Regions from separate parts of the Streptomyces sp. NPDC090083 genome, predicted to be linked through region 1. Evidence: riboswitches for the same ligand, from Rfam matches in the RefSeq annotation. Region 1 holds a riboswitch; the other holds the start of a gene.
What was found. Region 1 has a riboswitch for cobalamin ahead of ACIPTO_RS26125 (cobalamin biosynthesis protein). Riboswitches for the same ligand answer to the same signal wherever they lie in the genome.
Positions count from the first base shown of each region.

Region 2: another riboswitch for cobalamin. It lies ahead of ACIPTO_RS20100 (hypothetical protein); the one in region 1 lies ahead of ACIPTO_RS26125 (cobalamin biosynthesis protein).

Region 1 covers NZ_JBIVED010000007.1:395,812-403,360, reverse strand. The annotation lists gene ACIPTO_RS26135 (anion permease) at 1-535, shown strand, start outside; gene ACIPTO_RS26130 (hypothetical protein) at 570-791, shown strand; cobalamin riboswitch at 937-1,079, shown strand; gene ACIPTO_RS26125 (cobalamin biosynthesis protein) at 1,179-2,120, shown strand; gene ACIPTO_RS26120 (cobyric acid synthase) at 2,117-3,628, shown strand; gene cobN (cobaltochelatase subunit CobN) at 3,625-7,278, shown strand; gene ACIPTO_RS26110 (putative cobaltochelatase) at 7,275-7,549, shown strand, end outside.
Region 2 covers NZ_JBIVED010000005.1:139,754-147,302, reverse strand. The annotation lists gene ACIPTO_RS20105 (cobalamin-binding protein) at 1-867, opposite strand, end outside; gene ACIPTO_RS20100 (hypothetical protein) at 910-2,319, opposite strand; cobalamin riboswitch at 2,423-2,549, opposite strand; cobalamin riboswitch at 2,620-2,751, shown strand; gene ACIPTO_RS20095 (prenyltransferase/squalene oxidase repeat-containing protein) at 2,870-5,626, shown strand; gene ACIPTO_RS20090 (hypothetical protein) at 5,623-6,537, shown strand; gene ACIPTO_RS20085 (energy-coupling factor transporter transmembrane component T) at 6,544-7,549, shown strand, end outside.

The DNA.
Region 1 (7,549 bases):
CCGGCCGCAGCAGGGCTTCGCCGCCCAGACCAGTGCCGCCGCGGTCATCCTGGCCTCCTCGCACATCGGCTTCTCCCTCTCCACCACGCACGCCGTCTCCGGTTCGGTGATGGGCGCGGGCCTCGGCCGCAAGGGCGGTGTCGTCCGCTGGTCGACCGCGACCCGGATGTTCGTCGCCTGGGGCCTCACGCTGCCGGCCGCCGCGCTGGTCGGCGCGCTCGCCGAGTCCGTGACCGACCTCGGGGACTGGGGCACCGCGCTGGTGGCCGTCTTCCTGGTCGCCTCCAGCGCCGGTATCTGGGCGCTCTCGCGCCGCCAGGTCGTCGACGCCTCGAACGTCAACGAGACCGACGAGCCGGCCGGCGTGATCACCACCGCCATCGCGGCCGTGACCCCGCCCCCGGCGGTCGCCCTCTCCGAAGGCCTCACGGCGACGATCCCCTCGCCGCCCGTCGTCGCCACGTCCGACCCGATGACCCCGATGACCCCGCCGACTCCGGCCACCTCGGCGACCCCGCCGGCCGCCGCCGTCTGAGCCCGCGTCCCCCGGTACGAAGGAACGAATCAGCATGGACATCGACTGGGCAGCCCTCGGCTCCGTCTTCGGCGTCAGCCTCGTGACCACCGTGGCCCTCGTGGCCGTCTTCACCCTCGGCATCACCGCCCTCTCCCGCCGCGAACGGGCCACCGCCCAGGGCGGCTCCGCGCCGCTCGCCCTGACCGGCGCCTACGCCTGCTTCGCGGCCTGCGCGGCGGCGGTGGCGTACGGGATCTATCTCATCGTGGCCTGACCGGCCGCCGGTCGACACGCGCGTGGGGTGCGGGACGGATCGCCGTCCCGCACCCCACGTCCGCGTGCCCCGCCAATCATGTGAACGCCCCCTCGCGTGTGGGCATCAGCACACTCCGTCCCCGCAGGTCAACAGCAAGTTGACGGCCGTTCCGGCAGCATGGTGGACTGCCAAGGCCATGTACGGCGGCAGAAGAGGAAGCCGGTGTGAATCCGGCGCGGTCCCGCCACTGTCACCGGGGTAGACACCCCCGGGAGCCAGGAACTCTCACCGCCGGTCTCGTCGAACCAGGGCGTGGACACCCTGAGTGAGGACATACCGCCATGCTCGGCTGTCGTTCGAGGTCCACCACCAGCGCAGTGCCCGATCCGGCGATCGGCTGAGCGGGTGCGTGCCGATCGCGTCTTCGCGTACGGCGCCGCCGCCGGCCTCCTCGGCGACCACCTGCTCGGCGATCCCCGCCGCGGGCATCCGGTCGCCGCGTTCGGCCGTGCCGCCGGCGCCGTGGAACACCTGCTGTGGCGCGACCACCGGGGCTGGGGCGCCCTGCACACCGCCGTGTGCGTGGGCGGCACCGTCGCCCTCGCCACCGCTGCCACCGCGGCCCTGCGCCCCTCTCGTACGGCTTCCGTCGCGCTCACCGCGGCCGCCACCTGGGCCGTCGTCGGCGGGACCTCGCTCGCGCGCGAGGCCGGGGTCGTCGGGCGCGCGCTGGAGGCCGGGGACATCGAGGCCGCCCGGGCGCGGCTCCCCCACCTCTGCGGACGGGACCCGCAGGCCCTCGACGCGGACGGGATCGCCCGGGCCGTCGTGGAGTCCGTGGCCGAGAACACCTCCGACGCGGTCGTCGGCGCCCTGGTCTGGGGCGGCATCGCGGGCGTCCCGGGCCTGCTCGGCTTCCGCGCCGTGAACACGCTGGACGCGATGGTCGGCCACAAGTCGGCGCGGTACCGCCGCTACGGGTGGGCCTCGGCCCGTCTCGACGACGTGGCCGGCTGGCCCGGCGCCCGTCTCACCGCCGCCCTCGCGACCGTCGCGGGCGGCGACCCGCGCGGCGCCGCCCGCGCCTGGCGCACCGACGCCCGCAAGCACCCGAGCCCCAACGCCGGTCCGGTGGAGGCCTCTTTCGCGGGCGCCCTCGGCGTACGGCTCGGCGGCACGCTCTCCTACGGCGGCCGGGTCGAGCACCGGCCCGTGCTCAACGGCGCCGGACGCCCCGTCGCCGTACCGGACATCGATCGGGCGGTACGGCTGTCCCGGCGCGTCGGGCTGCTCGCGCTCGGGGTCAGTGCCGCCGGGCGGCTGCTGCTGAAGGGACGTGCCTCATGAGCGGTGGCGGGCTGCTGGTCGCCGGGACCACCTCGGACGCGGGCAAGAGCGTCGTCACCGCCGGGATCTGCCGGTGGCTGGTGCGGCAGGGTGTGAAGGTCGCGCCGTTCAAGGCGCAGAACATGTCGCTCAACTCGTTCGTGACGCGCGAGGGCGCCGAGATCGGGCGGGCCCAGGCCATGCAGGCGCAGGCGTGCCGGATCGAGCCGACCGCGCTGATGAACCCGGTGCTCCTCAAGCCCGGCAGCGACCGCAGCAGTCAAGTGGTCCTGATGGGCAGGCCGGTGGGCGAGATGAGTGCGCGCGGCTATCACGGCGGACGTCAAGAGGCCCTGCTCGGCACGGTGTTGGACTGTCTCGCCGAGTTGCGGGGCACGTATGACGCGGTGATCTGTGAGGGAGCCGGTTCGCCCGCGGAGATCAATCTGCGGCGGACCGACATCGTGAACATGGGCATCGCACGCAACGCGCGGCTGCCCGTGCTCGTCGTCGGCGACATCGACCGCGGGGGTGTCTTCGCCTCCTTCTTCGGGACCGTCGCGCTGCTGAGCCCCGAGGACCAGGCGTTCGTCGCCGGGTTCCTCGTGAACAAGTTCCGGGGTGATGTGTCGCTGCTGGAGCCGGGGCTGGAGATGCTGCTCGGCCTCACCGGGCGGCGGACGTACGGCGTGCTGCCGTTCCGTCACGGGCTCGGGATCGACGAGGAGGACGGGCTGCGGATCTCGCTGCGCGGCACCGTGCGCGAGTCGAGCACCGCGCCGCCGGTCGGCGAGGACGTGCTGCGGGTCGCCGTCTGCGCGATCCCCCTGATGTCCAACTTCACCGACGTGGACGCGCTGGCCGCCGAACCGGGCGTCGTGGTGCGGTTCGTGGACCGGCCGGAGGAGCTGGCCGACGCGGACCTCGTCGTGATCCCCGGCACCCGGGGCACGGTGAAGGCGCTGGAGTGGCTGCGGGAGCGGGGCCTTGCGGACGCCCTCGTCCGCCGGGCCGCCGAGCAGCGGCCGATCCTGGGCGTCTGCGGCGGCTTCCAGATCCTCGGCGAGCACATCGACGACGAGGTCGAGAGCCGGCAGGGGGCGGTCGACGGACTCGGCGTGCTCCCCGTGCGTGTGCGGTTCGCGCGCGAGAAGACCCTCACCCGGCCCGTGGGCGAAGCCCTCGGCGAGCCGGTCGAGGGGTACGAGATCCATCACGGTGTGGCCCGACTGACCGGCGGCGAGGCCTTCTTGGACGGCTGCCGGGTCGGTCAGACCTGGGGCACCCACTGGCACGGTTCGCTGGAGTCGGACGGCTTCCGGCGGGCGTTCCTGCGCGAGGTGGCCACCGCCGCGGGCCGCCGGTTCGTGCCGGCGCCCGACACCTCGTTCGCCGCGCTGCGCGAGGAGCAGCTCGACCGGCTCGGCGACCTCATCGAACAGCACGCGGACACGGACGCGCTCTGGCGACTCATCGAGTCCGGCGCGCCGCAAGGACTGCCTTTCATTCCACCGGGAGCGCCCGCATGAGCACAGTGTTGTTGTTGTCGACCGCCGACACGGATCTGCTGGCGGCCCGCGCCTCCGGCGCCGGGTACCGGATCGGCAACCCGTCCCGGGTGGACGCGGCGGAGGACCTCCCCACCCTGGTCTCGGGTGCGGACATCGCCGTCGTACGACTGCTCGGCGGCAAGCGTGCCTGGGAGGACGGGCTCGCCGCGCTCAGGGCCTCGGGCATCCCGACCGTGCTGCTGGGCGGGGAGTCCGTGCCCGACGCGGAGTTGATGGCCGAGTCGTCGGTGCCGGCCGGTGTGGTCGCCGAGGCGCTGCGCTATCTCGTCGAAGGCGGTCCCGACAACCTCACCGAGCTGGCCCGGTTCCTCTCGGACACCGTGCTGCTCACCGGCGAGGGCTTCGAAGAGCCCAGGAAAACGGCCGAGTTCGGGGTCCACGGCGAGCGCGCTCTCGTCGCGGGCCGTCCGACGGTCGGCGTGCTCTTCTACCGGGCGCACCACCTCTCCGGCAACACCGCGTTCGTGGACACCCTCTGCGAGCAGATCGAGGCGAAGGGCGCCAACGCCCTTGCCGTGTACTGCGGTTCGCTGCGCGGCGCCGACTCCGGCCTGTACGAGATCCTCGGCACGGCGGACGCCCTGGTCGCCACCGTCCTCGCCTCCGGCGGCACCCACGCCTCGCAGGCCTCGGCCGGCGGCGACGAGGAGGCCTGGGACATCGGCGCGCTGGCCGACCTCGACGTCCCGGTCCTGCAGGGACTCTGCCTGACGTCGTCCAGGGCAGCCTGGGACGCGTCGGATGCCGCCCTGTCCCCCATGGACGCGGCGATGCAGGTCGCGATCCCGGAGTTCGACGGCCGCCTCATCACCGTCCCGTTCTCCTTCAAGGAGCAGGGCCCGGACGACGTCCCGGTCTACGTCGCCGACCCCGAGCGGGCCGCGCGGGTCGCCGGGATCGCCGTCCGGCACGCGCGGTTGAAGCACAAGCCGAACGCCGAGAAGAAGCTCGCGCTCGTGTTCACCGCGTACCCGACGAAGCACTCGCGCGTCGGCAACGCGGTCGGCCTGGACACGCCCGCCTCCGCGGTGCGGGTGCTGGACGCGCTGCGGGACGCCGGGTACCGGGTCGACGAACATCCGGACAACGGCGACGAGTTGATCCACCGGCTCATCAACGCCGGTGGCCACGACGTCGAATGGCTCACCGAGGAGCAGCTGGCCGCCGCGCCCGCCCGGGTGCCGCTCGCCGACTACCGGGCCTGGTTCGACACGCTCGAACCGGATCTCAAGCAGGGCATGGTGGACGCGTGGGGCGAGCCGCCCGGCAGCCTCTACGTCGACGGCGACGACATCGTGCTCGCGTCCCTGCAGTTCGGGAACGTGGTCGTGATGATCCAGCCGCCGCGCGGCTTCGGGGAGAACCCGATCGCGATCTACCACGACCCCGACATGCCGCCGTCGCACCACTACATGGCCGCGTACCGCTGGCTGGACAACAGCTTCGGCGCCGACGCGGTCGTCCACATGGGCAAGCACGGCACGATGGAATGGCTGCCCGGCAAGGGACTTGGGCTCAGCAGCGGCTGTGCGCCGGACGCGGTGCTCGGCGAACTCCCCCTGGTCTACCCGTTCATCGTCAACGACCCCGGCGAGGGCACACAGGCCAAGCGGCGCGGTCACGCGACGGTCGTCGACCACCTCGTGCCGCCGATGGCGCGTGCCGACACCTACGGCGACCTGGCGAAGCTGGAGCAACTCCTCGACGAGTACGCCCTGGTGTCCGATCTGGACCCGACGAAGGCACCGGCCGTGCGGGCGCAGATCTGGACGCTGGTGAAGGCGGCCGAGCTGCACCACGACCTGCATGTCGACGACCAGCCGGACGACGCGGCGTTCGACGAGTTCGTGATGCACATCGACGGCTATCTGTGCGAGATCAAGGACGTGCAGATCCGCGACGGGCTGCACATCCTGGGCGGCGGCCCGGTCGGCGAGGCGCGGGTGAACCTCGTGCTGGCCGTGCTGCGCGCCTCGCAGGTGTGGGGCGGGCAGGCCAACGCGCTGCCGGGGCTGCGGGCCGCGCTGGCGGAGCACTTCGGCCTGGTCGAGAAGGAGTTGCTGGCCGAGCCGGGCGCGCCCGTGAAGGTGCCGGTGGAGCTGACCGAGCTGGTCGACGGGCCCGCCCGGTCGGCCGCCGACGCGGTCGACCTGCTGGAGCAGCTGTGCCGCCGGTTCGCCGAGGGCATGGAGTCCCAGGAGTGGGAGGTCACGACCGTGCCGGCCCTGGTCCGCGAGGTGATCGGCACCGAACTCCCGGACGCCGTGGCGGTGTTGGAGTTCGCGTGCGTGGAGGTCGTGCCGCGGCTCGCCCGCACCACCGACGAGATCGACCACATCCTGCACGCCCTGGACGGCGGTTACGTCCCGGCCGGCCCCTCGGGCTCCCCGACCCGCGGTCTGGTCAACGTCCTGCCGACCGGACGGAACTTCTACTCCGTCGACCCCAAGGCCATCCCGTCCAGGCTGAGTTGGGAGGTCGGGCAGTCCCTGGCCGACTCCCTCGTGCAGCGCTATCTCCAGGACACGGGCGAGTTCCCGAAGTCGGTCGGCCTCACGGTGTGGGGCACGTCCGCGATGCGCACCCAGGGCGACGACATCGCCGAGATCCTCGCGCTGCTGGGCTGCCGTCCCGTCTGGGACGACGCCTCGCGCCGGGTCACCGGTTTCGAGATCGTGCCCGTCACGGAGCTGGGCCGCCCGCGCATCGACGTCACCGTGCGGATCTCCGGCTTCTTCCGGGACGCGTTCCCGCACGTCGTCGGGCTGATCGACGACGCGGTCCGCGCGGTGGCCGAGCTGGCGGAGCCGCCGGAGTCCAACTACGTCCGCAAGCACGCCGACGAGGACACCGCCGAGCACGGCGACCGGCGGCGCGCCACGGCCCGTATCTTCGGCTCCAAGCCGGGCGCGTACGGTGCGGGCCTGCTGCCGTTGATCGACGCGCGCAACTGGCGCAGCGACGCCGACCTCGCCGAGGTGTACGCGGTGTGGGGCGGTTACGCGTACGGGCGCGGCCTGGACGGGCGGGCGGCGCGCGGGGACATGGAGACGGCGTTCCGGCGGATCGCGGTGGCGGCGAAGAACGTCGACACCCGTGAGCACGACCTCGTCGACGCCGACGACTACTTCCAGTACCACGGCGGCATGGTCGCCATGGTCCGCCACCTGACCGGCGCCTCCCCCGAGGCGTACGTCGGCGACTCCGCCACCCCCGACCAGGTCAGGACCCGCACGCTGGGCGAGGAGACTCACCGCGTCTTCCGCGCCCGCGTGGTCAACCCCCGCTGGATGGCGGCGATGCGGCGCCACGGCTACAAGGGCGCCTTCGAGATGGCGGCGACCGTCGACTACCTCTTCGGCTACGACGCGACGGCCGGGGTCGTCGACGACTGGATGTACGAGAAGCTCAGCGCGGAGTACGTCTTCGACCCGGAGAACCAGGACTTCATGAAGAAGTCCAACCCGTGGGCGCTGCGCGGGATCACCGAGCGGCTGCTCGAAGCGGCCGAGCGCGGACTGTGGGCCGAGCCGGACGCGGACACGCTGGAACGACTGCGGGCCACCTACCTGGAGCTCGAAGGCGACCTGGAGGGCGACGACCAGTGACCACCCCCTTTCCGTTCACGGCCGTTGTCGGCCAGGACGACCTGCGGCTCGCGCTGCTGCTGAACGCCGTGTCGCCGGCGGTCGGCGGTGTGCTGGTGCGCGGCGAGAAGGGCACCGCCAAGTCGACGGCGGTACGCGCCCTTTCGGCACTGCTGCCCGAGGTCGCCGTCGTGCCCGGCTGCCGTTTCTCCTGCGACCCCGCCGCGCCCGACCCGGCCTGCCCGGACGGGCCGCACGAGACCGGGCCCGGGGCCGGACGCCCGGCGCGCAT
Region 2 (7,549 bases), on a different contig from region 1:
CACCCCGTGCAGGACGTGGGCCAGCACCTCCGCGCCGCGCACCACGCGCGGCCCCGGGCGGTTGAAATAGGACGGTCCGTCCAGCACCCAGACCCGGCTGTCGCGCACGGCGGGCAGTTCCGCCCAGCCCGGCAGCGCGGTCAGCAACTCCGCCTCTCGCAGGGTCCGTTCGGGCGGGAAGCCGCACGGCAGGACGAGCACCACGTCCGGTCGTGCGGCCCGCACCGCCTCCCACGTCATGGACTTGGTGTGTTCGCCCGGCGCGGCGAGCAGCGCCTCGCCCCCGGCCGCCGCGATCTGCTCGGGCACCCAGTGTCCGGCGGGCCACAGCGGGTCGAGCCACTCGATCGCCACGACCCGGGGACGGGACCGTCCGGCGACCGAGGCGCGGACGTGGTCCAGCCGCGTCCGCAGCTCGGCCCGCCGCTGCTCCGCGTGCGCCCGCACGCCGAGCAGCTCACCGACCGTGACCAGACAGTCCAGCACGTCGTCCAGGGTGCGTGGCTCCAGGCTCAGTACGCGGGTGTCCGCGTCCAGCAGCCGCACCGTTCGGCTGACCTTCTCGTACGACACCGCGCAGACATCGCACAGGTCCTGCGTGAGCACCACGTCGGGGCGCAGGGTCGCCAGTGCCTCGGTGTCCAGCGTGTAGAGCGAGGAGCCGGAGTGCGCCGAACCGCCCACCGCGTCGGAGATCTCCCGGCTGGTGAGCCGGTCCTGATCGAGGTCCGCGCCGGTCACCACGGGGACACCGGCCACCTCGCGCGGCGGCCAGTCGCACTCGTGGGTGCGGCCGACCAGCCGCGCGGACAGCCCCAGTTCGGCGACGATGTCGGTCGCGGCAGGCAGCAGGGAGACGATACGCATGCCGCGACCCTACGACTCCGACGTCCGCGGAGGACGTCGGCGTCAGGCGCCCCAGCGGACGGCGATCGTGTCGCCCACGTTGATCACCTGCTGCCGGGTAGCGCCGGCGAAGGCGCCGCCGTCGACGCTGACCTTCCAGGTGCTGGTGCCGCTGTTGGCCTTGCCGTTGAGGGCGGTGATCGTGCCCGTGCCGGACGACGGGGCCACGCCGGTCACACAGCCCGCGGGAGTGGCGGCGCCGGTGGCCGCGTCGAGGACCGCGCCGAGCGTGGTCGTGGTCCCGGTCGGGGTGAGGGTCACCGAGCACACCTGGAGATTGCCCGCGCCGTCGTCCACGGTGAGCGCCAGCTTCGTCGCCGTGCCCGAGGTGAGGGTGGTCTGGCCGACCCACTGGGGTGCGCCGGATGTCACCGGTGTGGGCGGGGTGGCGGTGAAGCCGCCGCCGGCCACCGCGCGCAGCCCGTCGATCGACGCGTAGGCCGACGGACTCGTGTCGCTGGGCAGGTACTTGAACCCGCCGCCCGGGTTGAACTGCTGGGCGATCAGGAAGTCGACCGGTGTCTTGCCCTGGGCGGTCAGGAAGTCGCCGGTCTGCGGATTGATGCCGCAGGCGTTGAGGCCGGAGACGGCCCAGCCGTTGGAGTCGGTGTTGACGCCGAACAGGGCGTTGAACGCACCGCTCGCGGCCACCAGTTTGCTCTTGAGGAACGCTTTGGCCTGCACGATGTCGGTGTCCGTGCTGGGTACGCCGGACACGCACAGGGCCGCCATCGCGGCCCCGGTCATGTCGATGTCGCTCGCCGCCGCGAGCTGGGTCGCGTTGCCCTCGGCCTTGCTGTAGTTCCAGCCGCCGTCGTTGTGCTGGTTGGCCCGGAGGCGGGTGACGATCGCGTCGCGCAGCGCCTGCGGGACGCGGATCTGTCCTGCCGTGGTCTTCGCTCCGTTGAGCGCCAGGGCGGCGAAGACGGTGCCGTTGAAATTCGCGGACGGGCCGAAGTAACCGGTCTCCGCGGTCTGCCAGTAGCTGTAGATGTCGGCGACGAGGTTGCGGGAGGCGGACACGCGGGCGGGATCGATGCCCGCCGCGTAGGCGTTCAGCGTGGCCCGCTCGTAGTCGGTGACCACCGGGGAGGTCGAGGGCCAGGCGCTCGTCGACAAGAGGGTGCGGTAGACGGTTCTGGCGTTCTTGGTGGTGTCGCCGCCCGGCGTGACGTCCACGGCGGCGGTTCCGGCGGCGGCGAACGCGCTGAACGCCCACTCGTTGGACAGACCCGAGCCGGCGTACGAACCGTCCGCCGCCTGAAGGGACTTGAGGTAGGCGACACCGTTCGTCTTCGAGGTGGCGATCTGGGCCGGGGTGGCGGTCGCCGCCGCCGGCAAGGTGGTGAGTGCGAACGCGCCGAGTGCCGCCGTCGCGGTGAGGGCGCAACGGCGGGCAACGGTACGGGACATGGCCTGCTCCTGGGATGAGGGACACCGACCGGACCCGTGCCGGAGACCCTGACGGCCTGCGCGGCGGCGAGCGTGACCGGTGTCCGAAACGCGTGGACCGGCTACCAAAAATGCTTCACCGCTTGGGCATTCGGGCTCGGGACGACCCCCTGCCGTCCCACACCGCTGCGCGTCAGCCCCGGACTCCCACCGGGTTCCCCCACTCGGCAGTGCGGGACGGTACTCGACCGGCCCGGCCCTCGCCAGGGGTGCTCCGGACAACCCGCGAGGCGGCCTGTGACCCACCTTGACGCTCCCTGTGAACCATGTTCAAATCCGCCTGATACGCAAGAAGTTCCAGGGGAAGCCGGTCGAAACCCGGCGCTGACCCGCAACCGTAGGCCCGGCACCGCCGGGCGAGCCGGAATGCCTGGGGCGTGTTCATCAGCAACAGACGCCGTCGCGGACTACGGCGTGGTGCGACCGCCTTCCAGGCACGGGGACCTTCCCCCGCCGTGGGGGCCCTCACCCACGTTCCCGCCCGCGCCGGGCAGGCTACGAGGGGGCCACCATGGGGACCGAAGCGCGCAGAGACAGCCGTACGGGCACAAGACCCGGACCGGTGGCGGCACTTGCGTCGGCACTCCTCGTACTGCTCGCCGCCTGCGTGACGTTCCTCACGACGACGTCCGCCGCCGCCGACCCGATCGGCGACTGCACCGCCACGAAGGGCGCCGTCGTCGCCGTCGACTTCGCTCCCTTCGGCGGCACGCTCCAGCGCGGCTGCGACACGACCCCGACCACCGGCTACGACCTCCTGCACGACGGCGGCTTCACCACCACCGGCACCCAGCACGACGGCCCCGCCTTCATCTGCCGCATCGGCTACGGCAGTTCGGGCACCCAGTACCCGACGCCCGACAAGGAGTCCTGCGTCCTGACCCCGCCGGCCACCGCCTACTGGTCGTACTGGACCGCCGCGCCCGGCCAGGACGACTGGTCCTACAGCCAGTACGGGGCGATGGACCGCAAGCTCAAGGACGGTGACGTCGACGCCTGGGTCTACGGCGGCACCGACGTCGGCGGCAGCACGGGCAGGCCCGCCTTCACCCCGGACGACGTACGTGCCGGCGCCACCGGCACCCCCGACCCGAGCGGCTCGCCCACCGGCGCCCCCGGAAGCGTGGACGTGACCGCCGCCGCGAAGTGGCTGACGTCCCAACTCGCCGACGGCGAAAGGATCGTGGACGACGGCGCCGACACGCCCAACTACCTCCTGACGACCGAGACCGCCTACGCGCTGGCCGCGGCGGACGCCAAGAGCGCGGCCCTCGGCAGGATCAGCTCCTTCCTGGCCGCGCACACCGACGCCTACGCCTACCCGGCCGGCGCCGACCAGGCCCCCGACGCAACCGCCGCCGCCCGTCTGGCACTTCTCGCCGAGATCACCCAGAACGATCCCGCCCACGTCGGCGGTCACGACCTGATCGGCGACCTGAAGGGCAACGTCTGCACCGCGGGCCCGGAATCCGGCGAGGCCACTCCCGGCTGCACCGCGAAGGGCGACTTCCGCAACGCGACCTACACGGACGGCCAAGCGCTGTCCGTGCTGGCCCTGTTGCGGGCCGGGACCACGCCCCCGGCGGACACGCTCGCCCGCCTGACGCAGCTCCAGTGCGCGGACGGCGGCATCACCGACATCCTGATCCGCCCCGGCGAGTTCTGCGACGGCGACCCGGCCACCACCGGGCTGGTGGCTCTCGTCTTGCGGAAGGCCGGTGGCCACGACGACGCCGTGGCGAAGGCACGCGCCTACCTCGGCACGGCGCAGCGCGCGGACGGCGCCTTCCCCGGCTACACCGGCTCCACGACCGGCAGCGTCGCCGCGACCGCGTACGCCGCAGAGGCCCTGCGCGCACTGGGCGACACCGACCGCGCCGACGCGGCCGTGGGCTGGCTGTCGCGGCAGCAACTCGACGGCGGCGGCTTCGGGTTCGAGGAGGGCGCCGCCGACCCGGCCCTGTATCCGACGCCTCCGGCCGTGCTGGCCGGAGCACTCACCGACCTGACCGTCCTGACGACGAAGCCGACCGAGCCGACCCAACCGCCGACCAGCGCACCACCCACCAGCCAACCGCCCACGACGGGCCCGGGTGACGGCCCCGACCTCAAGAAGGGCGTGGCCTATCTGACCAGCGCCGCCAACCTCCAGCAGGGCCGGTACTACACCTCCGGGCCCGGCACATCCCGCGCCGACTTCGGCCTGACCATCGACGGCGCCTACGCACTCGCCGCCACCGGCCTGAACAACGCCAAGCTGCGCGGCATCGTCGACTTCCTCGACCACGGCGGCAAGGACGACGAAGGCCGCACGGTCAACGACTGGACCGGCCTCGGCACCGCGTACGCGGCCGGCGGATCCATCGGCAAGACCGCCCTGCTCGCCGAGGCGGTGGGCCGCGACCCGCGCGACTTCGCCGGCAAGGACCTCATCGCCGCCCTGGAAAAGACGGTCTGCGCGAAGCCGAGCACCGCACCCGACCGCTCCTGCGCGGCCGAGGGCGCCTACACCTACGCACCGTCCGTCTTCGCCCAAGCCCTCGCCGTCATGGCCCAGTTGAGGGCCGACGACAAGGCGGCGGCCGAGCAGCCGATCGCCTACCTGGAAAGCCTCCAGCACAGCAGCGGAGCCTGGCCCAGCCTGATTCCGTCCACGAACGACTCCGACGTCGACTCCACCGCCATCGCCGCCATGGCCCTTGACCTGGCGGGCGGCGACAAGGCGGAGCGGGCCGTCGGCAAGGCCCTCGCCTGGATCGCCTCCAAGCAGCTGGCCGACGGCGGCTTCCCGGGCGCGGCGGGCGACTCCGTCAACTCGGCCGCCCTCGCCGTGCAGGGGCTGTCCCTCGACGCGTCCAAGTACCCCGAACAGATCGCGCACGCACGCAAGTTCCTCGCCGGACAGCAGAACTCCGACGGCGGCTTCAACGTGGCCAAGGAGGGCCAGCGCGGCTCCGACCTGCGAGCCTCCACCCAGGCCGTGGGCGGCACGACCGGCATCTCCTTCGGTGAGCTGACGCGCGACCTCAGCGGTACGTCACCGCAGCCCACCCCGAGCCCGAGCGCGAGCACGCCCGACATCGTGACGCCCGGAGACACCGGCGGCGCGAGTGGTACCGGCGGCACGGGGGAAGCCAGCGGGGGAGGTCTCGCCGCCACCGGCGTGCAGGTGGGCGCCCTCGCCGGGATCGCCGCACTGCTGGTCCTCGTCGGCTGGCGCACCGTTGCGGTCGCCCGCCGCCGGACCGGTGCCGGAGGTTCCCGGTGATCCCAACACGTCTCGTGCGGGCGGTTGTTCGCGGTGTCGCGGCGCTCGGTCTGACGGCCGCCGCCTTCGCCGCGACCACCGCTCCGGCAGCAGCAGACCCCCAGCCGATGGGCCGCTGCACCACCACCTCCGGTGCGGTCCTCGCCGTCGACTTCAGCCACTGGGGCGGCCCGATCCTCCGCTCCTGCGGTACGACGCCCACGACCGGATACACGCTGCTCAACCAGGGCGGCTGGAGTACGACCGGCACCGGCCACGACGGGCCCGCCTTCATCTGCCGTATCGGCTACAGCGGTTACAAGGGCGGCAAGCAGTACCCGACGCCGACGCAGGACGACTGCGTGCTCACCCCGCCCGCGTCCGCGTACTGGTCGTACTGGCACGCCGACCCGGGTGCGACAACCTGGCAGTACAGCCAACTAGGCGCCATGCTCTACAAACCCGAACCCGGCAGCGTCGACCTGTGGATCTTCGGCGGCACGAACATCAAGGGCACCGAGGGACGCCCCACGGTCACCCCCGACCAGCTCCGCGCCCACAACACCAAGCCGCAGGGCGACGCCGGCAAGCCCGCCTCCACCGCCAAGGCACCCACCCTCACCCCCGGCGTCGACACCGGCCCCGCGCCCGAGCGGCCGAAGAAGCACCCGACGACCTCGGCCCCCGCCAGGCCCGAACCGAAGCCCACGCCGACCAGGACCGAGTCACCGACTCCATCGGCCGGCCCCACGGACACCCCGGAGGCCACCGCCGCACCGAGCCCCAGCACCCACGTCGTGGATGCCGCGCCCGCCGCCGACACCCGGCACGACGCCGGCTCGATCGTCCCCGTGGCCACCGGCCTCGGACTCGTCGCCCTCATCGCGGGGGCTGCGGTGTTCGCCGCGCGCCGCCGACGCCGTAACGAGTGAACGGCCATGGCCCGTACGACAGTTGACGCGGCAACAGCCCCGCCCGGGTCCGGCAGCGCGCCGGACGCGGGCGGCCGCCGGCTGCCCCGCACCCTGCACCCCATGGCCTGGTGGATCTGGGCCCTCGCCCTGGCGACCGCCGTCAGCCGCACCGACAACCCGCTCCTGCTCCTCCTCGTCCTCGCCGTTCTCGGCTACGTCGTCACGGCCCGCCGCACGGAGGCACCCTGGGCGCGCGGCTTCAAGTACTACCTCTACCTGGCCCTCACGGTCGTCGCCCTCCGCGTCGTCTTCCGGGCCGTGTTCGCCACCGGCATCACGCCCCGAGACCACTTCCTCTTCTCCCTGCCGCACATCCCCACCCCCGACTGGTACGCGGGCATCCAGATCGGCGGCCCGGTCTCCCTGGAGGCCGTGCTCTCCGCCGCCACCGACGGGCTGCGCCTGGCGTGCATGCTGTGCTGCGTCGGCGCCGCCAACACCCTCGCGAACCCGAAGCGGGCGCTGCGCGTGCTGCCCGGCGCCCTGTACGAACTGGGCGTCGCCGTCACCGTCGCCATCAGCGTGGCACCGCAACTCGTCCAGAGCGTGCAACGGGTCTCCCGCGCAAGGAAGTTGAGAGCAGGACCGACGAAGGGGCGCAGGGCGTTCCGCAGCATCGTCGTCCCCGTTCTGGAGGACGCCCTCGAACGCTCCCTGCGCCTGGCCGCCGCCATGGACTCCCGCGGGTACGGCCGTGCGGGCACCGCGACCACCCGTTCCCGCCGCGTCACGGGCGTGCTGATGCTGCTCGGCATGTGCGGCCTGTGCGCCGGGGCGTACGGCCTGCTCGACGCGACCGCCCCGGCTCTCCTCGGCCTGCCCGCGATGCTCGCCGGAGCCCTCCTCTGCGTGGCGGGCCTGCGCCTCGGCGGACGCCGGGTCACCCGCACCACCTACCGCCCCGACCCCTGGCGCCTGCCCGAATGGGCCGTCGCGGGCGTGGGCGTCCTGTCCGCCGTACTCCTGTACA